One region of the Dyella jejuensis genome, then DNA from elsewhere that is predicted to be linked to it. Evidence: predicted binding sites of a transcription regulator. Region 1 holds the regulator's gene; each other region holds the start of a gene.
The links. Region 1 encodes HrcA, which represses chaperone genes, less so after heat shock. Its sites were predicted from a motif close to TTNGCACTCNNNNNNNNNGAGTGCNAA; they were not measured.
Positions count from the first base shown of each region.

Region 1 (10,235 bases):
CTGGGTGAGGCGGTCTTCGGTATCGGGCGCCTGTTTTTCCGTTCGCCCATAAAAAAAGCCGCGGGAGGACTCCTGTCCACCCAGCGGCTTACCGTTGTCCCTTGACTTGCCGAGTACCCGAGTTGCTCGTGATACCCGCGTTTGTCCAGACTCCGGCGGAATGGCTTCCTGCCATTCTTCGGGCCTGCCGTCCCCACGGCTGGCCCGTGCTCACCGTCTTGCGACGGCGGCTCCCCCACATCGATGAAGTGATCGTAACGAAGCCTTTACGTGGCTGGTATTGGAAAATTTCCTAGTTACAGTGTCACAAGTCACTTGTTTCGCGACCCGAGATTGTGCTTCGCAACAAAATGCGCAGGTGCACGCCCTGCTGATCGGGGCGCAGCCTGAACAGTCCACCAAGCGACATCACCCGGTCGCGCATGCCTTGCAAGCCACGACCGCCGCGCGGCACCCGCTCGGGCAGGCCGACGCCGTTATCGCGGATATCCAGCAGCGCCAGCGCGATGCCCGCACGTTCGCCGATGCGCAGGCGCAGGCGAAATTCGCTGGCTTGTGCATGCTTGACCGCATTGGTGGCGCTTTCCTGGGCAAGCCGGTAGATGGCGGTGCGGATATCCTCTTCGAGCAGGCGTGGATCGCCGTACAGTTCCGTGGAGTAGGTCATGCCGGCGGTGGCCATCAGATCGCGGATCGGACCTTCGTCAAGCGCTCGCATCAGGCCGAATTCATCGAGCACCGCTGGCCGCAGGTCATCCAGCAGGCGATGCAAGGCTCGGCGCATGTGCCCGAGGATGCTGTTGATCGAGGTGCCGATATCTTCGAGTCCGGCCTGCTGCAGGCGGTTTTGTGCAAGCTTGACGTGGGTCTGGATGGCGGTGAGGTTTTGGCCGAGTTCGTCGTGCAGTTCGGCGGCCATGTGGCGGCGCTGGTTTTCCTCTGCCTGCATGTTGCCACGCGCGGCATCGCGCAGTTGCCGAGCGAGGTGGTCCAGGCGTCGATTCACCGCGGCCAGGTATACGTTCTGCTCGGCGACGCGGGCGCTGCTGCGGCGAAGCGCGTCGGTCGCCGAACCGAGCATCAGCGCGCCGGTGCCGGCTACCGCCAGGAACATGTGCGAGGAGGCGGTCGGGATCGCGTGGGTGAACACGCGGTCGACCAGCGCCATGCCAAGGCTCGACATCAGCATGGACAGACTCGCGCCACGCCAGCCATGCCGGAACGCGAAGAACAGTACCGGCGCCAATGACAGCACCCGGGCGAACTCGCGTTGCGGCGCCGCCTGTTCGGTCAGGATCAGCAGGATGACCAGGGCGGGCAGCATCACCAGCAAGCCATCCATCAACAATTCCGACATTTCGTGTTTCGAAGGACGCGCGCGCCATAGCATGATCAGCGGCGGCACCAGCAGTAGCAGTCCGACGTAGTTGCCGAGCAGTTCGTCGCCCAGCGCTTGCAGCAGTCCGGAAGGCGGCAATTCGTGCACCAGCGCCATCATCAACGCATCGGTAGCGGTGGCGGCGACCACGGTGAAGCCGGCGGAGAGAAGCAGGCGCGAGACCTCTTCCGGATCGCGCAGGCTCGGCCGCAGGTTCGCCCGGCGTAGCAAGCCCAGGCACAGCGCCACCACGATCGGTTGCGGCAGATCGCCGTAAACGAACACACGCCAGCCCATGGTGTAGCTATGCAAGAAATCGATCAGTCCCGCGGCAATCAATTCGCCACCAATCAGCCAGCCCCAATAACGCAATGGAGCCAGCAGCAGCACCCCGAAGCGCAGGCCGAACTGCAAGGTCCAATCAGGCTCGGCGGTAGGCCATAGCAGCGCCCAGGCCAAGGCGTAGCCGAGGCCCGCAAGAGGGCCGGAGACGTAGGGCAGCAGGGATTTCAGTCGCATGCGCAGATGGTACATGTGGATCGCTTCCGTCCGTCGCGCAGACTGCTACAGTGCGTCCATGCACAGCATTGTTCTGGTCGACGATCACGCCATCGTCCGCGAAGGGTTCAAACGGCTTATCGAGATGGAGCCCGACCTTGAGGTCGTGGCCGAATGCCGTAATGCCGACGATGCGGTCGAGGCGATCAGCCAACGCCGCCCCGACCTGGTGGCACTGGATCTGTCGTTGCCCGATGGCAGCGGATTGCCCTTGATCGAACACTTGCGCAGCGTGGCGACCGGTACGCGCATCGTGGTGCTGAGCATGCACGATGGCGAGCCTTACGTATCCGAGGCGTTGCGGCGTGGTGCCAGCGGCTATGTCACCAAGGGAGCGGCGCCGGAGGAACTGGTGGCCGGCCTGCGTGCGGTGATGCGTGGCGAGCAGTTCCTCAGTTCCGATTTGCGCCAGCGGCGCGCTGAGCGCCCGCACGATACGCTCGATCCGGTCGATCGCCTCACCGCGCGCGAGCGCGAGGTGTTCTTGCTGCTGGCTGCGGGACGCGCACCCAAGCAAGTAGCGGGCGAGTTGGGCATCGGGCAGAAAACGGTTTATATCCACCGCGCCAGCTTGATGGGCAAGCTTGGGGCGGGTTCGGAACTGGATCTTTACCGCATCGCCAGCGAGCGGGGGCTGCTGCCGATTCGTACATAGGTTGTTCTGCGGGCTGGCCCGGAACGCAAGCGGATGCACATGGCGGCATGCTATTGCGGCGGCGATGGAGCACACAGAACCCAAGGCCGGCGAAGCTACGTTTTTGGAGATAGCCTTCGCCAGGCATCTTGCTGGTTGCCCGCTTTCCTGCCGTTTCACCTCAGTCGCTTGCGACCATTCAGGCGATCTGCGCCTGCTCCAGCATTTTCTTCGCATGCGCGCGCGTTTCCCGCGTGATTTCGACGCCGCCCAGCATGCGGGCCAATTCGTCGCGCCGGCCTTCGTTGTCCAGGGAATCGATGCGTGTGTGGGTGGATTTGCCTTCGCTGTGCTTGCTGACACGCAAATGGGCGTGCCCTTGCGCGGCCACCTGCGGCAGGTGGGTGACGCATAGCACCTGGCAGCGCGATCCCAGCGCCCGCAGTTTCTGGCCGACCACTTCGGCGACCGCGCCGCCGATACCGGTGTCGACTTCGTCGAATACCATGCAGCCGATCGTGTCCTTGCCCAGCGTGGCCACTTCGATCGCCAGGCTGATCCGGGCCAGTTCGCCTCCGGAGGCGACCTTGCGCAACGCTCTCGGTGGCTGGCCCGGGTTGGCGCTGACCAATATCTCGCAACGCTCGCGTCCTTGCGGATCGGGATCGTTGCTGTCCGGGCGCTCCAGCGTAACCTCCAGCACGCCGCCGGCCATGCCCAGCTCGGCCATCAAGGCGCTGACTTCCTTGCCGAGCCGCTTGGCGGCCGCTTGGCGAGACTTGCCCAGCACATCGGCGGCCTTGTTGTAGTCGTTTTGCGCCTGTCCGCGCTGCGCACCAAGCCGTTCCAGCGCCTCGCCGGCATTTTCCAGTTCCGTCAGTTCGGCCTGCAGTGCCGCTCGCTTGTCGTCCAAGTCGGCGGCGGGCAGGCGGTGCCGGCGGGAAAGTTCGTGCAGGTGGGCGAGATGGGTATCGACGTCGGCGTAGCGCTCGGGATCGAGATCCACATCCTGCGCATAGCGGCCGAGGCCGTCGACGGCTTCGTTGAGTTGTATCTGTGCGTTGTCCAGTAGCTCCAGCATCGCGCCAAGGCGATCGTCCAACGCGCCAAGGCGGGCCAGTTCGGCATGCGCGCGGCCCAGCGATTGGCGCAAGGCGAATTCGCTATCGCTATCGAGCAGCTCGACGACGCCGGTAATGCCTTCGGTAAGTTTGCTGGCGTTCGCCAGGCGTTTATGACTGGCTTCCAGTTCCGCCAGTTCGGCGGCCGGGAGCGCCCACTTTTCCAGCTCCGACAGTTCATGGCGGAGCAGCTCCAGGCGATGTTCGCGGTCTTCGCCGCCACTGAGCTTGCGGATGCGTGCGCCGAGATCGCGCCATTGCAAGGCGAGGTCGCGTACCTGCGCCACTTGCTTTTCGTTTTCGGCGTAGGCATCGAGCAGACCCAGCTGATGCGAGCGCTCCAGTAAAGCCTGGTGTTCGTGCTGGCCGTGGATTTCGACCAGCAGCGCGGCGAGCTCGCCCATCTGGCCGATGGTGGCCGGACGTCCGTTGATCCATGCCCGCGAGCTGCCCTCGGCGCGGATGATGCGTCGCAGCTGGCAGGCGTCGTCTTCATCCAGTTCCTCGCGCTTCAGCCATGCCTGGGCTTCGGGCAGGCCTTTGAGGTCGAACTCGGCGACCAGTTCGGCGCGGTCGCTGCCGGTCCGCACCATGCCGCTGTCGGCACGCGCTCCGGCCAATAGCATCAATGCATCGACCAGCAGGGATTTGCCCGCGCCGGTCTCGCCGCTGACCACGGTCAAGCCTGGGCCGAAGGTGATATCGGCTTGTTCGACGACGGCAAGGTGGCGGACGTAGAGGGAGGTAAGCATGGAGAAGGGCGGCAGTGGATCGGGCGATTGTAAGGGGAGCGGGAATGAACGGGGAACGGCGGCCCGCCTGGAGGACGGTTTTTGGCGCGAGACCTTGAGACCCGGAAACCGCAAGTCACCCTGACAGGCCATTGGCGGGCTCCCTTTTCCCCAAGGGTTGCGCTTTGTTGCATTCTGCTTCGGCAAACCTTATTTGTTTACCGTCTCACGGATTGCCACAGCGCATGCCCCATCATCACGATCTCGACATCCGCGCGCGGCGCTTGCTGCGCACGTTGATCGCCCAATACCTGGCCGACGGCGAGCCGGTGGGGTCGCGCACGCTGTCGCGCTCGTCCGGGCTGGACGTGAGCCCGGCGACCATCCGCAACATCATGGCCGACCTCGAGGAAGCCGGTCTGGTGGCTTCGCCGCATACATCGGCCGGCCGCATACCCACCCCCCGCGGCCTGCGCCTGTTCGTCGACAGCCTGATCGAATTGCAGCCCGTGCCGCGCGATGAGATGGTGCGCCTGCAGCGTGAGCTGCCGCCCGGCCCGACCACCGTGCGCGACCTGGTCGGCAACGCTTCGGTGCTGCTGTCGGCGATGACGCATTTCGCCGGCGTGGTCACGGTGCCGCGCCAGACCGACTTCCCGTTGCGCCATATTGATTTCGTGCCATTGCCCGATGCCCGGGTACTGGTGATCCTGGTGTTTTCCGACAACCAGGTGCAGAACCGCGTGATCCAATTGGTGAAGCCGTTGGATGGGCGCGAACTGGAGCAGGCGGCCAACTATATCAATGAGCATTTCGTGGGCTTGCGCGTGGACGATATCCGCGCACACCTGCTGCGCGAACTGCGCGAGGCGAGCAGCGAATTGCATCAGCTGTTGTCGAGTGCGGTGGAGCTGGCGGCAGCCTCGTTCGCACCGCAGGGCGAGGACGTGCTCGTCAGCGGCCAGACCAATCTCATGGCCTATTCGGAACTTGCCGACCTGGACCGGCTGCGCGAGCTGTTCGAAGCCTTCCAGCAAAAAAACGAGCTGCTGCAGTTGATGGAAGTCTGTGCCAAGGCACCTGGCGTGCGACTATTCATTGGCGAAGAATCAGGCTTTGCCGCGCTGGACGGCTGCAGTGTCGTCACCGCCAGCTACGGTGCGCAGGGGCGCTTGTTGGGGGCGGTGGGGGTCATCGGCCCTACCCGGATGGCCTATCAGCGAGTGATTCCGGTGGTGCAGGCGACCGCCGGATTGCTCAGCGAAGCCTTGAATCGCGCGGCCACGGCCTTATAAACGCTTCGGGAGGCGGGTTTGCCCGCACATGATTAGGAGGTCGGTACGACGTGCCGGCCACGGACGATGTTTGGAGTGATTCATGCATAACAGCGATTCGCAGTCGCCAGAAGGTACCCCGGAAAACGGCGCACAGCATGCTTCTCCGGGCGCCGAGCTCGAAGCGCTCAAGGCCAGGGTGGCCGAGCTGGAAGCAAGCAACAGCGAACTGCGCGAGGTGGTGCTGCGCGAAAAGGCCGAATTGGAAAATCAGCGCCGTCGCCTGCATCGCGACCTGGAACAGGCGCGCCGCTTCGCCAACGAGAAACTGCTCAATGACCTGTTGCCGGTCTACGACAGCCTCGAGCGTGGCCTGTCAGTGGAAGGCGGCGATGTGAACACGGTGCGCGAAGGCTTGAGCCTTACGTTGAAGGAACTCCTGCGCATTGCCGGCAACAACGGGCTGGTGCAGGTCGATCCCGTCGACCAGCCGCTGGACCCGGAACGTCATCACGCCGTAAGCATGGTGGAAGCGCCGGGCAAGGCAGCAGGCACCGTAGTTACGGTGCTGCAGAAAGGCTACGTTCTGAATGATCGATTGCTGCGCCCGGCATTGGTGGCCGTGGCCAAGGACGACTGAACGGTACCTGCCATTCCAATACCGCAGGGTTTAGCTGGTATTGAACCGCTTTCGCCAAAACCCCATTTGACAACCATTCGCGGCCAGGGAGCCGCTTGCAAGATTCCGGAGCACATCTATGGGCAAGATCATCGGCATTGACCTGGGCACGACCAACTCGTGCGTGGCCATCATGGATGGCAGTACGACCAAGGTTATCGAGAACGCGGAGGGCGATCGCACCACTCCATCCATCGTTGCCTTCACCAAGGATGGCGAAGTGCTGGTCGGCGCGCCCGCCAAGCGCCAGAGCGTCACCAATCCCAAGAACACGTTCTACGCGGTGAAGCGCCTGATCGGCCGCAAGTTCACCGATGCCGAAGTGCAGAAAGACCTGCATATCGTGCCTTACGGCATTGTTGCCCATGACAACGGCGACGCCTGGGTGCAGACCGCCGACGGCAAGAAGATGGCGCCGCAGGAAATCTCCGCCAAAGTGCTGATGAAGATGAAGAAGACCGCCGAGGATTATCTCGGCGAGACGGTGACCGAAGCGGTCATCACCGTGCCGGCCTACTTCAACGACAGCCAGCGCCAGGCCACCAAGGACGCCGGCCGCATCGCTGGCCTGGAAGTGAAGCGCATCATCAACGAGCCGACCGCGGCCGCGCTGGCCTATGGCCTGGACAAGAAGGGCGGCGACCGCAAGATCGTGGTGTACGACCTTGGCGGCGGCACCTTCGACGTGTCGATCATCGAGATTGCCGAAGTCGACGGCGAGAAGCAGTTCGAAGTGCTGGCCACCAACGGCGACACCTTCCTGGGTGGCGAAGACTTCGACATGCGCGTCATCGATTACCTGATCGAGGAATTCAAGAAGGACCAGGGCATCGACCTGCGCAAGGATCCGCTGGCGTTGCAGCGCCTGAAGGACGCGGCCGAGCGTGCCAAGATCGAGCTGTCCTCCGCGCACCAGACTGAAGTGAACCTGCCGTACGTCACGGCGGATGCCTCCGGTCCGAAGCATCTGAACATCAAGCTCACCCGCGCCAAGCTGGAAGCGCTGGTGGAAGAGCTGGTGAAAAAGACCATCGAACCCTGCCGCACCGCGCTGAACGATGCCGGCTTGCGCGTGTCCGACATCGACGAGGTGATCCTGGTCGGCGGCCAGACCCGCATGCCGAAAGTGCAGGAGTCGGTCAAGGACTTCTTCGGCAAGGAACCGCGCAAGGACGTCAACCCGGATGAGGCGGTAGCGGTCGGCGCCGCGATCCAGGGTGGCGTGCTGGGCGGTTCGGTGAAAGATGTGCTGCTGCTCGACGTCACCCCGCTGTCGCTGGGTATCGAGACCATGGGCGGCGTGATGACCAAGCTCATCGAAAAGAACACCACGGTACCGACCAAGGCCTCGCAGGTATTCTCCACGGCCGACGACAACCAGACCGCCGTGACCGTGCATGTATTGCAGGGCGAGCGCGAGCGCGCCAACGCCAACAAGTCGCTGGGCAAGTTCGACCTTGCCGGCATCGAGCCTTCGCCGCGCGGCATGCCGCAGATCGAGGTGACCTTCGATATCGATGCCAACGGCATCCTGCATGTGTCGGCCAAGGACAAGAAAACCGGCAAGGAACAGCGCATCGAGATCAAGGCCGGGTCGGGCCTGTCCGAGGACGAAATCGCGCGGATGGTCGCGGACGCCGAGGCCAATAAGGAAGAAGACCGCAAGTTCCATGAACTGGTCAGCACCCGCAACAAGGCCGACCAACTGGTGCATGCCACGCGCAGCGCGCTCAAGGAGCATGGCGGCAAGGTGCCGGGTGACCAGCTGAGCTCGATCGAAGGTGCGCTGTCGGATCTGGAAAAGGTCAAGGACGGCGACGACAAGGCGGCGATCGAGTCCAAGGTCCAGAAGCTGGAGCAGGTGGCGCAATCGCTGTATGCCGCGGCCCAGGGTGGCGCTGCGGCCGATGCCGGTGCCGGTTCCGCGCAGCATGGCCCGGGCCCGGGCGGCTCCGCCCAGCCGGACGACGTGGTCGATGCTGAATTCACCGAAGTGAAGAACGACGGCAAGTCGTAATCGTCGAGCAGGTTGGAGACGGGCGCCCATTGCGGGCGCTCGTTGCCTTTGGAGGAAAGGCAATGGACAAGGGGCGGCTTGAGGCTTTCAGCGATGGCGTGCTGGCCATCATCATTACCATCATGGTGCTGGAACTGAAGGTGCCGCACGGCGACGGCTGGAATGTGTTGGTCCAGCAATGGCCGGTGTTCCTCAGTTACGTGCTCAGCTTCGTTTACGTAGGCATCTACTGGAACAACCATCACCATTTCCTGCATGCTGCCGAGAAGGTCAATGGCGGCGTGCTTTGGGCTAATCTTCACCTTCTGTTCTGGCTTTCGCTGATGCCGGTGACGACAGGCTGGATGGGCGAAAACCACTTTGGGCAGAAGCCGGTGGCGGTCTACGGCTTCGTGCTATTGATGTGCGCGCTGGCCTGGCTGCCGCTCCAGTACTGCCTGATCGCGGCCAATGGCGGGAAGTCTTCCTTGCTGGCCCGGGCGCTGGGTGGAGACTGGAAAGGCAAGGCTGCTGTCGCCATGTATCTGAGTGGCATCCTGCTGGCGTTCGTGGCGCCGTGGATGTCGTGTGTTCTTTATGCCACGGTGGCTGCGATCTGGTTCATTCCCGATCGGCGCATCGAATCGCGGATCAAGCAATGAGCAAGCGTGATTACTACGAAGTGCTGGGTGTCGAACGTTCGGTCGGCGAAGCGGAACTGAAAAAGTCCTTCCGCCGCCTGGCCATGAAATACCATCCTGACCGCTGCCCGGACGATCCGCATGCGCAGGAGAAATTCAAGGAGGCCAAGGAGGCCTACGAGGTACTGGCCGATGCGCAGAAACGCTCGATGTACGACCAGTACGGCCACGCTGCTTTCGAAAATGGCATGGGTGGCCGTGGCGGTGCCGGCTTCGGTGACATGGGCGATATCTTCGGAGATATTTTCGGCGACATCTTCGGCGGAGGCGGTGGCCGGGCGCGTTCGCGGCGCGGTGCCGACCTGCGCTACATCATGGAACTCGATCTTGAGGAGGCCGTGTTCGGGGTCGAGAGGAAGTTCGATATTCCCACCCAGGTCAATTGCCATCACTGCAACGGCAGCGGCTCGGAAGACGGCAAGACCGCGTCGTGCAAGACCTGCCATGGGCATGGCCGGGTGCGCATGCAGAACGGCATTTTCTCCATCCAGCAGACCTGCCCGCATTGCAGCGGCAGTGGCCGTGCGATCGAGAAGCCCTGCAAGCAATGCCGCGGCGAAGGACGTCTGGAAGAAACGCGCACATTGTCTGTGCGCATTCCCGCCGGTGTCGACAATGGCGATCGCATCCGCCTCACGGGGCAAGGCGAAGCCGGGCCTGCGGGAACCGAGCCTGGCGATCTCTATGTGGAAGTGCGCGTGCGCGAGCATGCGATCTTCCAGCGCGACGGCAACCATCTTTATTGCGAACTGCCGATCCGCTTCTCGCAGGCGGCGCTGGGTGCGGAATTGCAGGTGCCGACGCTGGAGGGCGAAGTGCCGATCGTCATTCCGCCGGAAACGCAGACTGGCCAGCAATTTACCCTGCGCGGGCGCGGCGTCAAATCCGTGCGCGGTGGCCGCACCGGCGATCTGGTCTGCCGGGTGGTGGTGGAAACGCCAGTACGGCTCACGCGCGAACAACGCGAATTGCTGGAAAAGCTCGAGGCGACGTTCTCGGATGGGGACGCGAACCAGCACACGCCACGTGCCAATTCCTGGGTAGATGGCGTCAAGCAATTCTGGTCGCGCGTGACCTCAGGCTAACGAGCTTGCGTTGCCGAGCGGATGGATCGGGCGTGCGCGGCTCGGCAGACATGCATGCATTGAACTAAGCTGAGCCCA
Region 1 is NZ_JADIKJ010000010.1:202,960-213,194, reverse strand. Features, by position in the region: gene ISP15_RS10510 (MASE1 domain-containing sensor histidine kinase) at 305-1,897, opposite strand; gene ISP15_RS10505 (response regulator) at 1,956-2,591, shown strand; gene recN (DNA repair protein RecN) at 2,770-4,443, opposite strand; gene hrcA (heat-inducible transcriptional repressor HrcA) at 4,668-5,717, shown strand; gene grpE (nucleotide exchange factor GrpE) at 5,800-6,336, shown strand; gene dnaK (molecular chaperone DnaK) at 6,455-8,392, shown strand; gene ISP15_RS10480 (TMEM175 family protein) at 8,455-9,033, shown strand; gene dnaJ (molecular chaperone DnaJ) at 9,030-10,157, shown strand.

Region 2 (10,235 bases), on a different contig from region 1:
GGCAACGCAGGACGATACTGAGGAAGAGGCTCCGGCATCGGCGGCCATGGGTATTCATCGCTGAAGTCGCCTGCGTTCAAGCCCCAGGCCTTCACATAAAAAACTGCGTCCGGCCGGGCGCAGTTTTTTTATGTGAAGACCCTTGCACAAGCATTAATGCTTAACTTTATCGTAAGGAAATTGCGCTACTCCAATTCCCTTTTAAGCCCGATCCGATACTTCCCATAGCCTTTTTTTGGCCGAATAAGCAGGTGCCTACCACGCGCACATTTGCCGCGGGATGAGGGAATTCCCGCCGATTCTCCCCACAGGATGACGAGGCACCCAGGAAGCGGGTCTCGTGTATCCGCGTGCCGGAAAAGCTGATGTTCGCTATCGATCGATGCTTCGCTATCGCCCATGCCCGACGATTTCGCTGGCGAGCGATGCTCGGCGGAACGCTCGCCGCCGTGCTGACTGCCTGCGCCGCCACGGTGCTGGAAAAGCACGCCGATCCATTGACCGCTCCGTCGCCGCTGCCTGTCAGCCAAGCTTCGAGGCATGCGCTGAACCATCAGCAGGATGTCCCGGATGCTCCGGCATTCCTGCCTCGCGCCTTCGCTGAAAAGCCTTTCGTTGCCGGCATCGCTTCGAACGCACCCTCGCCTTATCTCGATGCGTTGACACGTATCTACCGCGCCCCGGCGGACACCGCCAAGGCAACCAAGCCCGCCAAGCCGCTGCACGATGAGATCGCGAAGTTTCATGCCGTGGATACGGGCATGCCAATCGCGCTCGCGCGTATCACTTCGAACTACGGACAGCGCAACAATCCGTTTGGGAAAGGCCACGTTTTCCACCGCGGTATCGATATGGCGGCACCTAAAGGCACACCGGTGCAGGCGGTCGCCGATGGCACGGTCGTCAAGGCCGCCACCGATCGAACGTATGGAAAATTCGTGGTCATCAATCACCACAACGGCTATCGCACTTTGTATGCGCACAACTCGCAGTTGCTGGTGAAGGTCGGCGATCGCGTCAAGGTCGGACACCCCATCGCCAAAGTCGGATCCACCGGCCGTTCTACCGGCCCGCACCTGCACTTCGAAATACATCGCGATGGCAAGCAGGTGGATCCTTATCCCTATCTCGCGGTGTTGTAAGGCCTCTCACCTGGCGGCCATATCCCCCGTAGCGTTGACGAGTTCGCGGACGTGATTTCAAGGCATTCCGTTTCCCCGCCGCAAGCAAACAGCATCACCTTCAAGCCGGCGCTACTCTGCCGAACAGAAGAGAAAACCCCGCTCGCGCGGGGTTTTCTCCAACACTTTGCGTTTTTGAGCGCAGGACTTAGAAGTCCATGCCACCCATGCCGCCCATGCCGCCGCCCGGGGCGCCATGGTTGTGCTCTTCCTTCTTCGGCAGCTCGGCCACCATCGCTTCGGTGGTGATCGCCAGGCCAGCGACGGAGGAGGCGTACTGCAGCGCCGAACGGGTGACCTTGGTCGGATCCAGGATGCCCATCTCGACCATGTCGCCGAACTCGCCAGTGGCGGCGTTGTAGCCGAAGTTGCCCTTGCCTTCCTTGACCTGGTTGACGATCACGGACGGCTCGGCGCCGGCGTTGAACACGATCTCGCGCAGCGGGGCTTCCAGTGCACGGCGGGTGATGGCAATGCCCAGGTCCTGCTCGTGGTTGTCGCCCTTCAGGCCTTCGACCGCCTTCAGTGCGCGGATCAGCGCCACGCCACCACCGGGAACCACGCCTTCTTCAACGGCTGCGCGCGTGGCGTGCAGGGCGTCTTCGACGCGGGCCTTCTTTTCCTTCATTTCGACTTCGGTCGCGGCACCGACCTTGATCACCGCCACGCCGCCGGCCAGCTTGGCCACGCGCTCTTGCAGCTTCTCACGGTCGTAGTCGGAGGAGGTCTCTTCGATCTGCGCCTTGATCTGGCCGATGCGCGACTGGATGCGGGCAGCTTCGCCGGCACCGTCGATGATGGTGGTGTTTTCCTTGGTGATCACCACGCGCTTGGCGCGGCCCAGATCGGTGATCGTGGCCTTCTCAAGCTGCAGGCCCACTTCCTCGGAGATGACCTGGCCATTGGTGAGGATGGCGATGTCTTCCAGGATGGCCTTGCGACGGTCGCCGAAGCCCGGCGCCTTCACGGCGGCAACCTTGACGATGCCGCGGATGGTGTTGACCACCAGCGTGGCGAGCGCTTCGCCTTCCACTTCCTCGGCGACGATCAGCAGCGGCTTGCCGGCCTTGGCGACGGCTTCGAGCACCGGCAGCATTTCGCGGACGTTCGAGATCTTCTTGTCGTGGATCAGGATGTACGGATCGTCCAGCTCGACCTGCTGCGACTGCTGGTTGTTGATGAAGTACGGCGACAGGTAGCCGCGGTCGAACTGCATGCCTTCGACCACGTCCAGTTCGTTCTCCAGGCCCGAACCTTCTTCAACGGTGATCACGCCTTCCTTGCCGACCTTCTTCATCGCGGTGGCGATGATGTCGCCGATGGCGGCGTCGGAGTTGGCGGAGATGGTGCCGACCTGGGCGATGGCCTTGTCGTCAGCGGTGGGCTTGGAGAGCTTCTTCAGCTCCTCGACGGCGGCGATCACGGCCTTGTCGATACCACGCTTGAGGTCCATCGGGTTGATGCCGGCGGCGACGGCCTTCAGGCCCTCGCGGATGAACGCCTGCGCCAGCACGGTGGCGGTGGTGGTGCCGTCACCGGCGTTGTCGGACGTCTTGGAAGCGGCTTCCTTGACGATCTGCGCGCCCATGTTCTCGTAGGCGTCGGCCAGTTCGATTTCCTTGGCGACGGAGACGCCGTCCTTGGTGATCGTCGGAGCGCCGAAGCTCTTCTGCAGCACGACGTTGCGGCCCTTCGGACCGAGGGTGACCTTGACGGCGTTCGCCAGCGTATTCACGCCTTTGAGAATGCGGGCGCGGGCGTCTTCGCCGAAGCGGACTTCTTTAGCTGCCATAATTTTTTTGCCTCAAAAAAATTAAATTAAGTGCGGAAAATCTTGCGAAAAAACTGCGGAAGGAGCCGAAGGCGACGGGTGCGGCATTAACTTTCGCACCGTCACATCCGTCAGCCTTCGATAACAGCAACGATGTCGTCTTCCTTCAGGAACACCAGCTCTTCGCCGTCGATCTTGATTTCCTGGCCGGCGTACTTGCCGAACAGCACGACATCGCCTTCCTTCAGGGACATCGGACGGACCTTGCCGTCTTCCTGGATGCGGCCGGTACCGGCAGCGATGACCTTGCCGCGAGTCTGCTTTTCGGTGGCGCTATCGGGGATGACGATGCCGCCGGCGGAGACACGCTCTTCTTCCAGGCGCTTGACGATGACGCGATCGTGCAGCGGACGCAGTTTGCTCATGGGACGAACTCCAGCTAATGGCTAGGGATGGAAAAGTTGTTGGACCCCGGACCTGCCTTGGAAGGCGTTGTTAGCACTCAGGGTACGTGAGTGCCAATTTTAGCCGCCAAAAAAACCCCTGCAACAGGGGGCGGACGGGTCGTACCGCTCGAGATGGGGCAGGCCGGATGGCTTTCAAGGGCGCCATGCCCTCTCGACACCCAACGCAAGAACGATAACGATGATGGACCGCATGCCTATGGCCAGCTGGCTGGTGAACATGGACCTGACATTACGCGAGCAAATCGTCACCTACGGATTGAAGCTGGCACCGAGCGGACTGAGCCAGGGCACCTCGGGCAACCTCAGTGTTCGCTCCGGCGACGGCTTCCTGATCAGCCCCAGTGGCATGCCCTACGAGGAAATCGGTCCCGAGGACGTGGTCCAGGTTGCGCTGGACGGCAGTTACCGGCATCGGCTGCGCCCCTCCAGCGAGTGGCGGTTCCATCGCGATATCTACGCCGCCCGCCCGGACGTCCATGCCGTGGTCCATGCCCACCCGCCATATAGCACCGGGCTGGCGATCTGCCGGCTGGACATTCCTGCCGTGCATTACATGATCGCCATCAGCGGCGGTGATTCGATCCGTTGCTCGGATTACTACACCTATGGCACGCAAGAATTGTCCGACGCCGTGTTGCGGGCGCTGGAAGGGCGCTTCGCCTGCCTGATGGCCAATCACGGCATGATCGCGACCGGCGCCACCATGGAGCAGGCCATGTGGCGCGGCGTCGAAGTGGAAGCGCTGGCGCGCCAGTACACGCTGGCGCTGCAGGCCGGCAAGCCGGTTGTGCTGAGCGACGCGGAAGTCACGCAGGCGCTGGAAAAATTCGGCAACTATGGATTGATGGCGGCACGCTCCGCCTCAGCCTGAGGCCACCGGGAGAGAACCGCCATGTCCGATGCCAGCCATGTGCTGCTTTGCTATTGCACCTGTCCCAATGCCGCCAGCGCGCAGCACCTGGCCAATGCCTTGGTCGGCGAATCACTGGCCGCCTGCGTGAGCCGCGTTCCCGGCATCCACTCGACCTATCGCTGGAAAGGCGAGGTCACCACAGACTCCGAGGAACTGCTGCTGATCAAGACCACCAGCGAGCAGTTCGAAGCCCTGAAGGAACGCCTGCTGGCCCTGCATCCCTACGAACTGCCGGAATTGATCGCCGTGCCGGTGGAGCTCGGCCATGGCGCCTACCTGGACTGGGTGCGCGGCGCGGGCTCGGCTCCTTCAGTGCCATAACCCTTGGCGAGCGATTGGACCGATGGATTTTGCCGGATCTGGACCTGTCGCCAGGCCGGTGAGGCGCCTAGGATGCGGGCACCACTCACTGTGAATCCAAGGCGTGCCGCATGATCGATCTCTACTTCGCCGCCACCCCCAACGGGCTGAAGACCAAGCTGTTCCTCGAGGAAGCGCAATTGCCCTATCGCGTGCTGCCGGTGAGCCTGGGCAAGGGCGAGCAGTTCGCGCCGGCGTTCCTTGCCATTTCGCCCAACAACAAGATTCCGGCCATCGTCGATCACGCCCCGGCGGGTGGCGGGGCACCGGTAACGCTATTCGAATCGGGCGCGATCCTGCTGTATCTGGCCGAGAAGATCGGCCGCTATCTTCCTTCGGACACCCACGGCCGCGCCGAGGTGCTGCAATGGCTGTTCTGGCAGATGGCGGGGCTGGGACCGATGGCCGGGCAGATTGGCCATTTCAATGTCCATGCGCCTGAAAAAGTACCGTATGCGATCGACCGCTACACGCGCGAGACCAGTCGGCTCTACGGCGTGCTCGATCGGCGGCTGGCCGACCGCGCGTTCGTGGCGGGCGAATTGTCGATTGCCGATATCGCCTGCTATCCATGGATCGTGCCGCATGCGGCACATGGCCAGGATCTGGACGCCTTTCCCCACCTCAAGCGCTGGTTCGAGAGCATGGCCTCGAGGCCGGCCACGCTTCGTACTTACGAAGGCGTTGCGAATGTCTATGCGCCACAGCAGCCGGCCATGTCGGAACAAGAGCGGCGCGTGCTGTTCGGCCAGGACGGAAACCCCGCGACGCGCGCATAGCGCGTGCGGACGACAACGGTCGCGACCACGCTGCTGACAGGTTCTGTCACTCCCGTCCACTAAGGTTCTCGCCAGCCTTCCGGAATCTATCCGCCATGAAGAAATCCGATGTCGCCGTCTTGCTGTGGCTAGGTGCCTTGTGGGGTGCGTCGTTCCTGTTCATGCGCATGGGCGCGGCTCAATTCGGCAGCCTGCCGCTGGCCGGGATGCGGGCAATCGGTGCGGCCATCTGTTCGATCCCGTTGCTTGCCTCGCGTCAGCGCCTGGCGGAAATGTGCGCGAACGGGTGGCCGATCATCCTGATCGGGCTCAGCAATTCAGCGTTGCCGTTCGTGTTGTTTTCCTACGCGGCCCAGAGCTTGCCGTCGGGTTTGTCGGCCATCTTCGACGCGATCGCCCCATTGCTGGTGGCCGCGTCCGGCTGGCTGTGGCTGGGCGAACGTCTCGACGCGCCGCGCGCCGGCGGTTTGCTGATCGGCCTGGCCGGCGTCGTCTGGCTGATCGGCGGCAGCATGGGCCTCGGACATGGCGGCGCATCGTCCGGCTGGGCCATGGCAGCCTGCGTCGGCGCCAATGTCTGCTACACCTTCGGCGCGCATTACAGCCACCGGCGCATGCAAAGCGTTTCGCCGCTTACCGTAGCCATCGGCAGCCAAGTGGCCGCAGCCGTGATGCTGCTGCCTTTCACCGTGTGGCTGTGGCCCGCGCGGATGCCGACCCCGCAGGCGTGGTTCGCCATGTTCGGGCTGGCCGCTGCCTGCACCTCGCTCGCCTACGTGCTGTTCTATCGCTTGCTGGCCCGCATCGGTTCGTCGCGCGCCATGACCGTGCTGTATCTGATTCCGGTATTCGGCGTTGCCTGGGGTGCGATGTTCCTGGGCGAAAAAATCACGCTGGCGATGGCGGGCGGCTGTGCGGTCATCCTGCTCGGCGTGGCGCTGGCCACCGGCATGGTGCGCCCTCGTGCCGTCGTGCCCGCACGGATCGCGGCGGAAAAAACTTAGGGGTCTGTTCGGGCATTGCAAGCCAGCTGGGCCATAATTCCTCCCTTCGCGCTTGCGCGACCCCAAGCTGGAGCCGGAATGTACTCGTTCCATCATCGCCGCGCGGCCGCCTGGCTGCTGGTCCTGTTCACCGTGCTGCTTGGCGTACCGGCATTGTCGTGCGCACAGGACACCAGCAATCTGCTGCCGGTTACCGAGGCCTACAAACTCACCGCCGATAGCAGCATGCCCGGCGTGGTGAAACTGCACTGGACGATCGCGCAAGACTATTACCTCTATCGCGGCCGCATGAATTTCAAGGGCGGCGAAGGCGTCAGCCTGGGCACGGCGCAACTTCCCGACGGCGAGAAGCACGATGATCCGTATCTCGGTCCGGTGGAGACGTATCACCACCGCATCGACGCAGTCATTCCCTATACGCTCGCGCCCGGCACCACCAGGCTCGCGCTCAGCGTGCGTTACCAGGGTTGCCATGAAACCGATCCGAAGATTTGCTATCCACCGCATACCGAGCAACTGGATCTGCCGCTACCGGCTGGAACTATTCCAGCCAACAACAAGCTGAGCGCATTGCTCGATGCGCATGCGCAGGCACTCGGCGAAAGCAGCGGCGCGGCGTTGCCGGCGGAACAGGCCTTTCCGTTCGATGCCATCGCGCAGGATGCACACCATCTGCTGCTGCGCTGGAGCTTGCCGAAAGGCTATTACTTGTATCGCGACCAGACCACGCTGTCGCTCAAGCATGCGCCGCAACTTTCGCTGACACCCAACTGGCCGGTCGGCACCCTGCATCGGGATGCGCACTTCGGCAACACCACCGTGTATTTCGGCGAACTGACCTTGCCGGTCACGCTGAACGGTGATGTATCCGGCCTGACATCGCTCGCGCTGGCCGCCAGTTTCCAAGGCTGCCAGGATGGCGGCCTGTGCTATCCGCTGATGACCCGCGATGTACGTATCGAGCTTGCCGGCGGCAGCGCGGCAACCAGCGAGGCGGCGCCCGATCCGGCGCCCGAAATGCCGCCCCCCGGAATCAAGGACGGCTCATTCGATGTAAGCCTTGGGTATGCGTTGCTGCTCGCGCTCGGCGGCGGACTGGTGCTGAACCTGATGCCGTGTGTCTTGCCGGTGTTATCGATCAAGGCCATCGGATTGCTGGAAAGCGGAGAAAATCCGGCGCGCCGCCGCCTGCATGCGCTGATGTACACGGCCGGCGTGCTGATCAGTTTCGTCGTGCTCGGTGCGATCGTTATTGCGCTTAAGACCGCCTGGGGCGCGCAACTGCAAAGTCCATTGGTGATTGCGCTGCTGGCGCTGGTGATGTTGGCGGTGGCGCTTTCGATGTCGGGCGTGGTGCAGTTCGGCGCGTCCCTGGGCAACACGGGCAGTGCGCTGGCCAGCCGCAGCGGCCCGCTCGGTGATTTTTTTACCGGGGTCTTGGCCGTGGTCGTGGCGAGCCCGTGCACCGCCCCTTTTATGGGCACCGCGCTGGCATACGCCCTGGTCGCGCCGCTGTTGAGCGCCCTCTCGGTGTTCCTTGCATTGGGCCTGGGCCTGGCGCTGCCGTTCCTTGCGGTGGGCCTGGTGCCCGCCTTGTCGCGCTGGTTGCCGCGCCCCGGCCGCTGGATGGAGACGTTGAAGGAAGTACTGGCCTTTCCGATGTACCTGACGGCCGCGTGGCTGGCCTGGGTGCTGGCGCATCAACGCGGCGCCGACGCGGTGGGCCTGTTGCTGGTCGCCGCCGTGCTCCTGGCCATGACCCTGTGGTGGTTCGAGCGCAGCCGTGGACATGGCTTGCCCAGCCGCGGACTGGCGGTCCTGCTGGCGTTGCTGACGCTGCTGCCGCTGTATGGCCTGACGACCTTGCCGGCAGCGCCGCTTGCCGGCGGCGACGATGGCACCATCGCCTATTCGCCGGCCAAGCTGGCCGAACTGCGCAAGGCCGGCACGCCGATCTTCGTCGACATGACTGCCGACTGGTGCGTCACCTGCAAGGCCAACGAACACGCCGTACTCAGCGGCGCCAGCTTCCAGGCGCTGCTCAAGCGCACCGGCACCGTCTATATGAAAGGCGACTGGACTGACGTGAATCCCACCATTTCGGCCTTCCTGCAGCAATACCACTCGCCGGGCGTACCGCTGTATGTGGTGTTCCCGAAACATGGCGGTCCAGGCCGCCAGTTGCCGACCGTGCTGACGTCATCGCTGGTAGAAGAAGCCTTGACCGAGGCGGCGAAATAATGGCCATTCATGTGGCTCGCACCTTTCCTGCAACGGGCGAACAGCGCGAGATGAAGATGGACTCGCAGCCATGTTGAGCCGCAGCAATCTATTCATTCTCGGCCTCGCCCTCGCCGTTGCCGCCGCGGGCGGCTGGTTGCAGCATGCAAGCCGGCTGGCGCGCGTGCCTGCCGGCGTTCGCGTTGCTGGCGTCGGCGATGTTCGTCCGGACCTCGCCTTGCTCGATCCGCAAGGGCACGAACGTCGCCTGTCCGAATTCCATGGCAAGCGGACACTCATCAACTTTTGGGCCAGCTGGTGCGTACCGTGCCTGGCCGAGATGCCGGCACTGAACGCGGCGCAGCGCAAATTCGGCGATCAAGGGGCGATCGTGCTGGGTATCGCCATGGATGAACCATCGCGTATGCGTGCCTACCTGACTGCGCATCCGACCGCCTACCCTGTGCTGGTCGGCCGGCTGGAATCGCCCAGCACGTCCCTGCGCCTGGGCGACGTCGATGAAGTACTGCCTTTCAGCGTGCTGCTGGATGGGAACGGCCGGGTCCTGGCGACCCAGCGCGGCCCGCTCGGCAAAGCACAGCTGGCGCGCTGGCTTTCTCCGGCAAGCGCGCCCTGACGCGGTTTCGTGCCTACATACGTTGACGCACGGTGCAGGCGCCACTTCTCCGCCAAACATCGCCGAACTGCGCCGAACTGGACAATATTCGCAGCACCGCGCACACTGCGCGGATTCCGAGGCGCCCGGGGGCGGCCTGGAGCCAATCATGGCAAAGCTGCTGGTCCTGCACGGACCCAACCTCAACCTGCTGGGTGTGCGCGAACCGGATATCTACGGCCGGGAGACGCTGGCCGACATTAACAGCCAGCTTGCGCAGCGCGCCCAGGGCGCGGGCCATGAGCTGGCCTGGTACCAGTCCAACGCCGAGCATGAGCTGATCGGCCGCATCCACCAGGCGCGCGACGAGCGGATCGCATACATCCTGATCAATCCCGGCGCTTTCACCCATACCAGCGTCGCCTTGCGCGACGCGCTGGCCGCGGTAGCCATCCCGTTCACCGAAGTGCATATGAGCAACGTGCATGCCCGCGAGCCGTTCCGTCGCCATTCCTATTTGTCGGATCTGGCGGTAGGCGTGATCTGCGGTTTCGGCAGCGATAGCTACCGGCTGGCGCTGGATGCCGCCATCGCCAAACTTGAACCGAAGCCTGCCGGCTAGTTCATCAATACCAGTTCTTTTCACCTGATGGCCACCAAGCTGATGGCCCCCAGACCCTAAGAAGGCAAGCCCTATGGATCTGCGCAAGATCAAAAAACTGATTGACCTGCTCGAGGAATCCAACCTCGCCGAACTGGAAATCAAGGAGGGCGAGGAAGTCGTCCGCCTCTCGCGCGTACCCAAGGGCGGCGTTACCGTCGCTGCCGCGGCGCCCGTGCTGGCACCCGCCCCGGCAGCTGCCGCACCGGTCGCCGCCGAACCGGCCAGCAACCTGCCGGCCGGGCACGTGGTGAAAGCACCGA
Region 2 is NZ_JADIKJ010000005.1:69,309-79,543, forward strand. Features, by position in the region: gene ISP15_RS06140 (LTA synthase family protein) at 1-64, shown strand, start outside; gene ISP15_RS06145 (M23 family metallopeptidase) at 366-1,142, shown strand; gene groL (chaperonin GroEL) at 1,330-2,973, opposite strand; gene ISP15_RS06155 (co-chaperone GroES) at 3,084-3,377, opposite strand; gene ISP15_RS06160 (class II aldolase/adducin family protein) at 3,610-4,290, shown strand; gene cutA (divalent-cation tolerance protein CutA) at 4,312-4,653, shown strand; gene ISP15_RS06170 (glutathione binding-like protein) at 4,764-5,471, shown strand; gene ISP15_RS06175 (DMT family transporter) at 5,567-6,475, shown strand; gene ISP15_RS06180 (protein-disulfide reductase DsbD family protein) at 6,554-8,716, shown strand; gene ISP15_RS06185 (TlpA family protein disulfide reductase) at 8,787-9,332, shown strand; gene aroQ (type II 3-dehydroquinate dehydratase) at 9,481-9,933, shown strand; gene accB (acetyl-CoA carboxylase biotin carboxyl carrier protein) at 10,007-10,235, shown strand, end outside.
Region 2: the regulator HrcA is predicted to act here: its motif matches at 3,448-3,474, upstream of ISP15_RS06155 (co-chaperone GroES).

Region 3 (10,235 bases), on a different contig from region 1:
CGGATTTACGTCTCCCAGCCCGGCTTGGGTCAGATGGCCTTGTCGATCATCTGGACCAGCTGGCCTTTGCTGACCGCGCCGATCTGGGTTGCTTCCACCTTGCCGTTCTTGAACACCATCAGGGTGGGAATGCCGCGCACGCCGTAGGTACGGGGGGTTTTCTGATTGTGGTCGATGTTCAGCTTCACCACGCGCAGCTTGCCTTCGTATTGCTTGGCCAGATCGTCCAGCACCGGGGCGATCGCCTTGCAGGGGCCGCACCATTCGGCCCAGAAATCCAGCAGGACCGGGGTATCGGACTTCAGTACCTCCTGGTCGAAGGCATCGTCGCTCACATGGCTGATAAGGTCGCTCACCGTGGGTCTCCAGGGCTAAGGCGGGTGGGGTTAAGACCGCGTGCCGATCATCGGGTACACTAGCGAGTGCCCTCGAGGCGCGGATCGATCCGGGAATGAAAACGTGGCCGTTGCGGCTTGCGTTCCATTCCAGCCTAAGTCGGGATTCGATTCAAGCGATTCAAGGGCAACCGCGACGTGTCCGGTTGGCATAGGTGAGGCCGCTTGATGAGCTGTTTCACCTATGCTGGCGGGACTGCAGCGGGCATTTCCTCCTTTCGGCGCCGCTGCCAGGCGCGTCGCATCCATCCACCTGTCCCAAGGTTGCCAGACTGACTGCGGGACCGGGCCGCGCGCCTCGTCGCGAGCCTGTACCAGATTCCCATTCATGTCCCAAACCGTACTTACTGAAACTTTTTTCACCCAATTCGACTTGCATCCGCTGCTTCAGCAGGGCCTGGACGCGGCAGGATTCGCGCGTTGCACGCCGATCCAGGCGTTGAGCCTGCCGGTGGCGCTGACCGGCCGCGATGTCGCCGGCCAGGCGCAGACCGGCACCGGCAAGACCTGCGCTTTCCTGGTCGCCCTGATGAACCGCCTGCTGACCCAGCCGGCGGTGGCCGAGCGCAAGGATTCCGATCCGCGCGCACTGATCATCGCGCCGACCCGCGAACTGGCGATCCAGATCGAAAAGGACGCCAAGAACATCGGGCGCCATACCGGCCTGCGTACCGCGCTGATCTACGGCGGGGTCGACTACGACAAGCAGCGCCAACTGCTCAAGGACGGCTGCGACATCATCATCGCCACGCCCGGACGCCTGCTCGACTACTACAAGCAGAACGTATTCGGTCTCAACGGCGTCGAAGTAATGGTGGTCGACGAAGCCGACCGCATGTTCGATCTCGGTTTCATCAAGGACGTGCGCTTCATCTTCCGGCGCCTGCCCGCGCGCGAGCAACGCCAGGTGCTGCTGTTTTCCGCCACGCTTTCGCACCGCGTACTGGAGCTGGCGTATGAGCACATGCACAACGCCGAGAAGCTGGTGGTGGAGACCGACAACGTCACTGCCGATCGCGTGCGCCAGCAGGTCTATTTCCCGGCCAAGGAAGAAAAACTGCCGCTGCTGCTGAACTTGCTGGAGCAGGCGTCGGCATCGCGCAGCATCATCTTCGTGAATACCAAAGCCGCGGCCGAGCGCATTACCGATCGCGTGAAGCGGCAGGGCTATCGCGTGGGCGCGCTGTCCGGCGACGTGCCGCAGCTGAAACGGCAAAAGCTGCTGCAGCGGTTCCAGGATGGCCAGCTGGACATTCTCGTCTGCACCGACGTGGCGGCACGCGGTCTGCACATCCCCGCGGTCAGCCACGTGTTCAATTACGACCTGCCGCAGGACGCGGAGGATTACGTACATCGCATCGGCCGCACCGCGCGCCTGGGCGCCGAGGGAGATGCGATCAGTTTTGCCTGCGACCTGTATGCCATGTCGCTGCCGGAGATCGAGGAATACATCGGCCAGAAGATTCCGGTCGCGACGATTGCCCCGGAACTGCTGGTAATGCCGCAGCCCAGGCAGGTCGACGCGCAGTTTGCGGCGGAAGCGGCCGCCGATAGCGCGGCCTTCGGCGACAAGGTGACGCCACGCGAGGGCGACAAGAAGCCAGGCGGTCCGCGGCGGCAGGGCGGCCGCAGCGGGGAGCGTTCTTCGCAGCCCGGCTCGTCGCAGCGACGGCGCGAGGACCGTCCGCGCAAGCCGCGCACGGAAACGGAAGAGGCCGTGGTCGTGAAAGTGGAAGCAAAGCCTGCGGATCCATCCACGTCGCCGCGACAGGATGCGATCGGCGGTGAAGGCAAGCGTCGCCGTCGCCGCGGCGGTCGTGGCCGCCGCCATGCCGGCGGCGCGCCAGGTAACGAGGCCGCCGCCAGCAGCACGGCGCCGCCGGCGGCCGGCGGCAGTCGCCCGTCGCGCCAGGTGGTGGCGCAGTCGCCTTCCGGCGAGCATGTCTCACCGAAGAAGCAGGGCTTTTTCCGGCGCCTCACGCGCCTGTTCACCGGCCGCTGAACCGTACCCGCGTCGTCACCGCGATTTGTGGCGACGCCCTGAGCAAATTTGCGCATAACCTCAACGCTTCCCTTATCCTTGCCGCCATTGGCAAGGGTTAGGTGAGGGACGCGGTGATCCGCTTCGACCAGGTCAGCAAGCGCTACGAAGGGGGCCATGAAGCTCTCTCCCAACTCACGTTCGAAGTCGCCACGGGCGAAATGGCTTTCGTGACCGGGCATTCCGGCGCAGGCAAGAGCACGCTGCTCAAATTGCTGGCGCTGATCGAACGCCCTTCGCATGGGCAGATCATGCTCGACGGAAAGAGCCTGGCGAAGATCGGCCAGAGCGGCATTCCCAAATTGCGCCGAAGCCTGGGCATGGTGTTCCAGGATCATCGCCTGCTGATGGATCGCAGCGTATTCGCCAATGTCGAATTGCCGCTGGTGATCGGCGGCATCGCGCCGCAGGAGCGCGGCCGGCGCGTGCGCGCCGCGCTGGAGAAAGTCGGGCTGCTCGACTACGAGCGTCAGTTGCCTGCATCGCTTTCCACCGGCGAGCAGCAGCGCGTGGGAATCGCCCGCGCCATCGTCGCCAAGCCGAGCGTGCTGATTGCCGACGAGCCTACCGGCAATCTCGATCCGCAACTGGCGGTGGAAATCATGGGCCTGTTCGCTGAATTCCAGCAGGTGGGTACCACCGTGCTGGTCGCCAGCCATGACCTGCCGCTGATCAAGCGCATGAAGAAGCGCGTGGTGGTGCTCGACCATGGCCGCCTGGTAGCGGATGTGTCGGCGGAGGAGGTGCTATGAGCGCATCGACCGATGCGGATGCACCCATCCCGGCGCGCAGTGAGCGCAATCATCGCCGCCCAGTGTCCAGCTGGCGCGAACATCACGGCTGGAGCGCCGGGGCGAGCTTGCGCCGCCTCGCCGCCAGGCCGGTGGGGAGCTTGCTTACGATCGCGGTGATGGGGTTGGCGCTCGCGCTGCCGCTGGCGTTTTACATGCTGCTGTCCAACGTGCAATCGCTGGGCGATGCGCTAGGGCGCAACCAGGTGATCAACGTATTCCTCAAGCAGGATCAGGTCGCCGGCAACGCGCAGCTGCTGGGTAAGCAAATCGGGCAGCACCAGGGCGTGGCCAATGTCACCGTGAAATCGCCGCAGCAAGGCATGGATGAATTGAGCAAGATGCAAGGGTTCTCCGGTTCCTTGCATGCGCTGGACGACAATCCGCTGCCTTATGTATTGGAGGTGCAGCCGCAAGATGGCGCGTCCGCCGGGCAGGTAAGCCATCTGGTCGATGACCTGCGCGGCATGCAAGGCGTGGACATGGTGCAGGACAGTGGTGCGTGGCGGCAGCGACTCGATGCGCTGCTGGGTGTTGGCAATCGCGCGGTGCTGACGCTGGCCTCGTTGTTTGCGCTCGCGGTCTTGCTGGTAGTAGGCAATACCGTGCGCGTGGACATTACCAGCCGTGCCGAGGAAATCGGGGTATTGAAGCTCATCGGCGCGAGCCGCGCCTTCGTGCGCCGGCCCTATCTGTACGCCGGGATCTGGTATGGCCTGTTCGGCGGCCTCCTCGCCGTGGCGCTGGCGCTGGCGATCGAGTTCGCCCTGGCTGGGCCGGTGGCGCGGTTGAGTCAGGTTTACGAAGGGAAGTTGCACGTCGGCGGTTTGCCGCTGTGGCTGTTGCTGGCGGTACCGTTCGCCGCGGCGCTGCTGGGATGGCTCGGCGCGCGGGTGGTAAGCGCGTGGCAGTTGCGCCGAGCTGCATAAGCGGGCGGATCGCAGGCGGTGAAGTTGGTCGCATCCATTTCCATCTGCGGTGGTGCAAGATAGGTAACCAAACGGGTGCAAAGGGGGCGCCTGTCGACGTCTGAGCACGGAAGCCACGCATTGACCGGGATTTCTTGATGAGTGCAAGCATCAGCAGCCGCAACCTCAGCACCGCGCCACGTGTGTTGGTGGTGGATGGCTCCAAGGTTGTCCGCCAGCTGATCGCGCGCGTGCTGCAGAAGGAATTGCCGCAGGCCGAGGTGGTCGGCTGTGGCAGTGGTGCCGAGGCGCACCGGCTGCTCGATAGCGGCGTGTTCGATTTCATTACCGTGGCGCTGCGCCTGCCCGACATGGATGGTTTGGAGCTGGCGCGCTATGTACGTGAATCCGCGCCGCAGATCTATGTGCCGATCGTGGCGGTATCGGGCGACGTGGACGATCGCCTGCATCGTCGCGCGCTGGGTGAGCACGTCACTGATTACTTCGACAAATCGCTCGGTTTCCAGGCGCTGGCCGAATTCATTCGCGGCTATGTGCGGCCGGAGAGTGCCGCCGAGGGTTTGGTGCTGTACGTGGAAGACAGCCGTGTGGTGGCGCTTGCCACCCGCCGCATGCTGGAAAAAATCGGCCTGACCGTGCGCCATGTAGTGAGCGTGGAAGACGCGCTGGCACTGCTCGAAGCAGAACGCTCGCAAGGTTCGGTCGGCGCCGACGTCGTGCTTACCGATGTCAGTCTAAAAGGCGAACTGACAGGCGGCGATCTGCTCAAGATCATCCGCAGCGATTTTGGCTACGGCAAGGGCAAGCTACCAGTGCTGGTGATGACCGGCGACGAAAATCCCGACAACCAGGCTGCATTGATCCGCGCGGGCGCCAACGACCTCGTGGAAAAGCCGGTCGAGGAAAAACTGCTGATCACCAAGCTGCTGTTCCAGTTGCGCGTGGCGCAACATTTGCGAGCACGCGAAAGCAAACTATGACCGACGAAGAACGGATCAAGCTCGAATCCTCCTGGAAGCAACGCATCGGCGATTACCTGCAGCGTCTGGAAATGCGTGCGCTGGCCGAATTCCTGCGTGCCGAAAAACGCGCCGGCAAGGTGATCTATCCGCCGGGACCGGAAATCTTCAGCGCGTTCGCGCATACGCCATTCGAGGCAGTGCGTGTCGTTATCCTCGGCCAGGATCCCTATCACGGACCAGGCCAAGCGCATGGCCTGTGCTTCTCGGTGCGGCCGGGCGTGCCTTCGCCGCCTTCGCTGGTGAACATCTTCAAGGAAATCCAGCGCGACCTGGCCATCTCCGCGCCCGACCACGGCTGCCTCACTCCATGGGCGGATCGTGGCGTGCTATTGCTCAATGCGGTGTTGACGGTTGAACGTGGGCTGGCAGCCTCGCACCAAGGCAAGGGTTGGGAAGGTTTCACGGATGCGGCGATCGATGCGCTCAACCGCGAGCGCGAAGGGCTCGTCTTCATGCTGTGGGGCTCGTATGCCCAGCGCAAAGGGCAACTGATCGATACCCGGCGCCATGCGGTATTGAAGGCTGTGCATCCATCGCCGTTGTCGGCGCACCGCGGCTTCATCGGTTGTGGCCATTTTTCGGCGGCCAATCGCTATCTTGAAGCTCAGGGCAAGGCGCCGATTGACTGGTCATTGCCTCAACGTGCCGAATTCGAAAGCGTCTGAATTTCCCAGTCCGATCGCCGGATGGTGCGCGGCCGGCCGAAGTATCAGAGGCCTCCTGGGTGCCGCGCAGGCTCGGGGCTCCGGGCCTTCCTTCGCAAGGAAAGACCGTCTGGCGAGGGCGCAGCGAGACTTCGCGGCGGCGTCCAAGACAGCATAACCCTGCGTTCACTCCCCAGAAGTCATGCTTGAAACCGCTATCCCCGGCAACTATCGACATGGACAAGTCCCGGGTATTCGTGTACTATTGGGTACATAAAAGGCGCCGGAACTCGCCAGTGCCTTTAGCACTCCAACCACCAGAGTGCTACGCTGATTCCCATATTCAGGAGGTTCCAACATGTCCCAAGCCTTGGCGACGGCTAATTGGCCGGTTCCCAGCGTCGTTGGCAGTCTGGATGCCTATATCTCGGCGGTTCACCGCATCCCGGTGCTCAGCCAGGAAGAAGAGCAAAGTCTGTCGCGCCGCTATCAGGCGGAGGAAGACCTCGCCTCTGCCCGCAAGCTGGTGATGTCGCACCTGCGCTTTGTTGTGCACGTGGCGCGTGGCTATAGCGGCTATGGCCTGCAGCTTTCCGACCTTATCCAGGAAGGCAATATCGGCCTGATGAAGGCGGTCAAGCGTTTCGATCCCGACCAGGGCGTGCGCCTGGTCAGCTTTGCCGTGCACTGGATCCGTGCGGAAATGCACGAGTTCATCCTGCGCAACTGGCGCATCGTGAAAGTGGCCACCACCAAGGCGCAACGCAAGCTGTTCTTCAACCTGCGCAAAAGCAAGAAGCGCCTGGGCTGGATGAATGCCGAGGAAGTGCGTCTGGTCGCCAAGGACCTCGGTGTGCCGGAAGCCACCGTCCGCGAGATGGAATCACGCCTGTCCGGTCGCGACATTGGCTTCGAAGCGCCTGCCGATGCGGACGAGGATGCCAAGCCGGCGCCCGAGGCATTCCTGATCGACGAAGGTGCCGATCCTTACGAGAACGTGGCGGATGCCGACCAGTCCGACAACGAGCTGGAAACCCTGTCGGCTGCGCTGCAGAAGCTTGACCAGCGCTCGCGCGACATCATCCAGCGCCGCTGGCTCAACGAAGACAAGGCCACGCTGCAGGATCTGGCCGACGAGTATGGTGTTTCGGCCGAGCGTATCCGCCAGGTCGAAGCCAACGCCATGAAGAAGATGCGCGGCCTGTTCGCGGCGTGACATCCAGCCGACAAGTCGCCTGTGACGGCCTCCCTTGCGGAGGCCGTTTTGCGTTCAGGGCTCATGGCCCGGCATGGTCCGGGTTTGCTGGATGAAAATCGCCCACGAACATCGGCGACGCACGCCAGCCTATCCATGACTTACGCTATGGCATCGATGCAACGGTTTGTCCGCTACCCACATGCCTCACATTCTGGTCATCGAAGACGACGAAATCACCGCCCGGGAAATCGTGCTGGAACTGGCTGCGCACGGCATAAGCGCCGACCGCGCGCACGATGGGCTGCAAGGCCTCCTGCGTGCGCAAGAGCCACATTACGATGCGATCACTCTTGACCTGATGCTGCCCGGCATGGATGGCCTCACCCTGGTCAAGCAGTTGCGAGAACGCGGCATTGCCACACCGGTGCTGATGATCAGTGCGCTCGGCGACGTGGACGAACGTGTGCGTGGTCTGCGCGCGGGCGGCGACGACTATCTCACCAAACCCTTCGCCCCGGATGAGATGGCTGCGCGCATCGAAGTGCTGCTGCGCCGGCAGCGGCAAGAGCAGCCGGCGCAAACCAGGTTGCGCGTGGCCGATTTGGAGTTGGATATGATCAGTCGCACGGCGCGACGTGGCGCGCGCGAGTTGACTCTGTTGCCCACGGAATACCGGCTGCTCGAATTCATGATGCGCTATCCCGGCCAGGTAATGACGCGGGCGATGATTTTCGAAAGCGTGTGGGGCCTGCGCTTCGACCCGGGCACCAATCTCATTGATGTGCACATCGCGCGCCTGCGTCGCAAGGTCGACAATGAAGGCGAGCCTTCGTTGATCCGCACCATGCGCGGGTCGGGCTACCGCCTTGGCTAAGCCGGTAAAAGACTGGTTCGTCCACTGGCGGGCGACCACGTCGCGGCTGTTGCTCAGCTACGGCGTGTTCTTCGTAATCTGGGGCACCTTGCTGCTCGGCCTGATCTACTGGGAAACCGTGCAATACCTGCAGGTGCGAACCGACCGGGATCTGGTGCAGCAGATCGACTTCATGCGCCACGTCGAGCATGCGCGCCTGCAACCCATATTGGACGATTACGTCTTGCTCGAAGGCGCCAACTACAACAGCTGGGGCATGTTCGACGCGCATGGGGGCTGGCTCGCCGGCGACGTCGCGCGATTGCCGCCTGAGCTGAAGGTCGACGGCGGACCGTTGCGAGTGAATGCCGACGAGGTCATCGCGATGGATGCTTTACCGTTGGAACAGAATCTCACCGTCATTGCGGGTCGCCTCGACAACGGCAACATATTAGCGCTAGCGCACACCGCGGGATTGACCGCCCACATCAGCGGCATCATCAAGCACGCACTGTGGTGGGGTTTGTCGTTCACGCTGGTACCGGGACTCATCGGCGGCCTGATCCTCAACCGCGCGCCTCGGCGCCGCATCCGGCAAATTGAAACGGCGACGCAGCCCATCATGCATGGCGACCTTCGCCAGCGCCTGCCCGTAAGCCAGCGCGGCGACGAACTGGATCGCCTCGCTGCTATCGTCAATGGCATGCTCGATCAGATCGAGCAGTTGATGGGAGAAGTGAAAGGCGTGTGCGACAACATTGCCCATGACCTGCGCACTCCGCTTACCCGGCTCCGCTCGCAGCTCTATCGCGCGCAGCAGCAGATACCGGAAGAAGATCCCAACAAAGAACTGGTGGAGCATTGCGTCGGCGATATCGACGAAGTGCTGGGCCGGTTTCGTGCGTTGCTGCGCATTTCCGAACTCGAGGACCGGCGCCGCAGGGAAGGTTTCGTGGCGGTGAATCTGGGCGAAATCTTGCAGCACGTGTACGAGCTTTACGCACCGTTGGCGGAGGATCGGCAGCAGTCGTTCGTATTGCGGACCGAGCCGGGATTGATCGTGCAGGCCGACCCCGATCTGCTGTTCGAGGCGCTTGGCAATCTGGTCGCCAATGCCATCAAATTCACTCCCGCAGGCGGAAAAGTAGCACTCAGCGTGCGCCACGCCGGACCGGCCCAGGCGCGCATCGACGTGATGGACAGCGGTCCGGGTATTCCCGCCGAGCAGCGCCAGGCGGTATGGCAGCGTTTCTATCGGGGCGAGGGCAGCCGCGAGACGCCGGGACACGGACTGGGCTTGAGCATCGTCGCGGCCATCGCCAAGCTGCACGACTTCGAACTGCATATCCAGGGTGGACAGGACGGCACCATCGTTGGCATGGATTGTCGCCTGCAAACTTGACGGAAATTTATCCCGCCTTTCGGAACGGCCTGGCGGCTTCATGAAACATTCTTCATGCCGGCGAAAGGCGCCCGGCCAAGCCTGTCCCGATAATGGCCTTCCCTTGGCCGTGCCGTCGGAACCATCGCATGCTGGGTCTTGTTCGGATCGCGCTCGCGCGCCCCTATACCTTCATCGTCCTTGCGTTGTTCATCCTGATCGTGGGCCCGCTCGCCGCGCTGCGCACGCCCACCGATATTTTCCCGAACATCGGCATTCCCGTGATCAGCGTGGTATGGACGTACAACGGCTTGTCGCCGAGTGCGATGTCCGGCCGCGTGATCTATTACTACGAACGTTCGCTGACTTCGACGGTGAGCGATATCGAGCATATCGAATCGCAATCGTTGCCAGGTATCGGCGTAGTGAAGATTTTCTTCCAGCCCGGCGTGGACGTTCGCACCGCGACCGCGCAGGTCACCTCGATCTCGCAGACCGTGCTCAAGCAGATGCCGCCCGGCATCACGCCGCCGCAGATCATCAACTACAACGCTTCCACCGTGCCGGTGCTGCAGATGGCACTGTCGAGCACGCGGCTGAGCGAGCAGAAGATCCGCGATCTGGCGCAAAACTTCATGCGGCCGATGCTGATATCGGTGCCCGGGGTGGCGATCCCCACGCCTTATGGCGGCAAGCAGCGCCAGATCATGCTGGACCTCGATCCCCAGGCGCTGGCGGCCAAGGGCTTGTCCGCCCAGGATGTGGGCAACGCGCTGGCTGCGCAGAACCAGATCGTGCCGGTCGGCGATGTGAAAATCGGGCGCTACGAATACACGGTCAATCTCAACGACAGTCCCGCTGCGATCGACGAGCTCAACAATCTGCCGATCAAGACTGTCGATGGCGCCACCATCACCATCGGTCAAGTCGCGCACGTGCGCGATGGGTCGCCACCGCAAGAGAATGTGGTGCGCGTCGATG
Region 3 is NZ_JADIKJ010000006.1:166,113-176,347, reverse strand. Features, by position in the region: gene trxA (thioredoxin TrxA) at 30-356, opposite strand; gene ISP15_RS07355 (DEAD/DEAH box helicase) at 724-2,397, shown strand; gene ftsE (cell division ATP-binding protein FtsE) at 2,511-3,188, shown strand; gene ftsX (permease-like cell division protein FtsX) at 3,185-4,156, shown strand; gene ISP15_RS07340 (response regulator) at 4,294-5,136, shown strand; gene ung (uracil-DNA glycosylase) at 5,133-5,843, shown strand; gene rpoH (RNA polymerase sigma factor RpoH) at 6,181-7,038, shown strand; gene ISP15_RS07325 (response regulator transcription factor) at 7,220-7,894, shown strand; gene ISP15_RS07320 (sensor histidine kinase) at 7,887-9,275, shown strand; gene ISP15_RS07315 (efflux RND transporter permease subunit) at 9,404-10,235, shown strand, end outside.
Region 3: the regulator HrcA is predicted to act here: its motif matches at 6,125-6,151, upstream of rpoH (RNA polymerase sigma factor RpoH).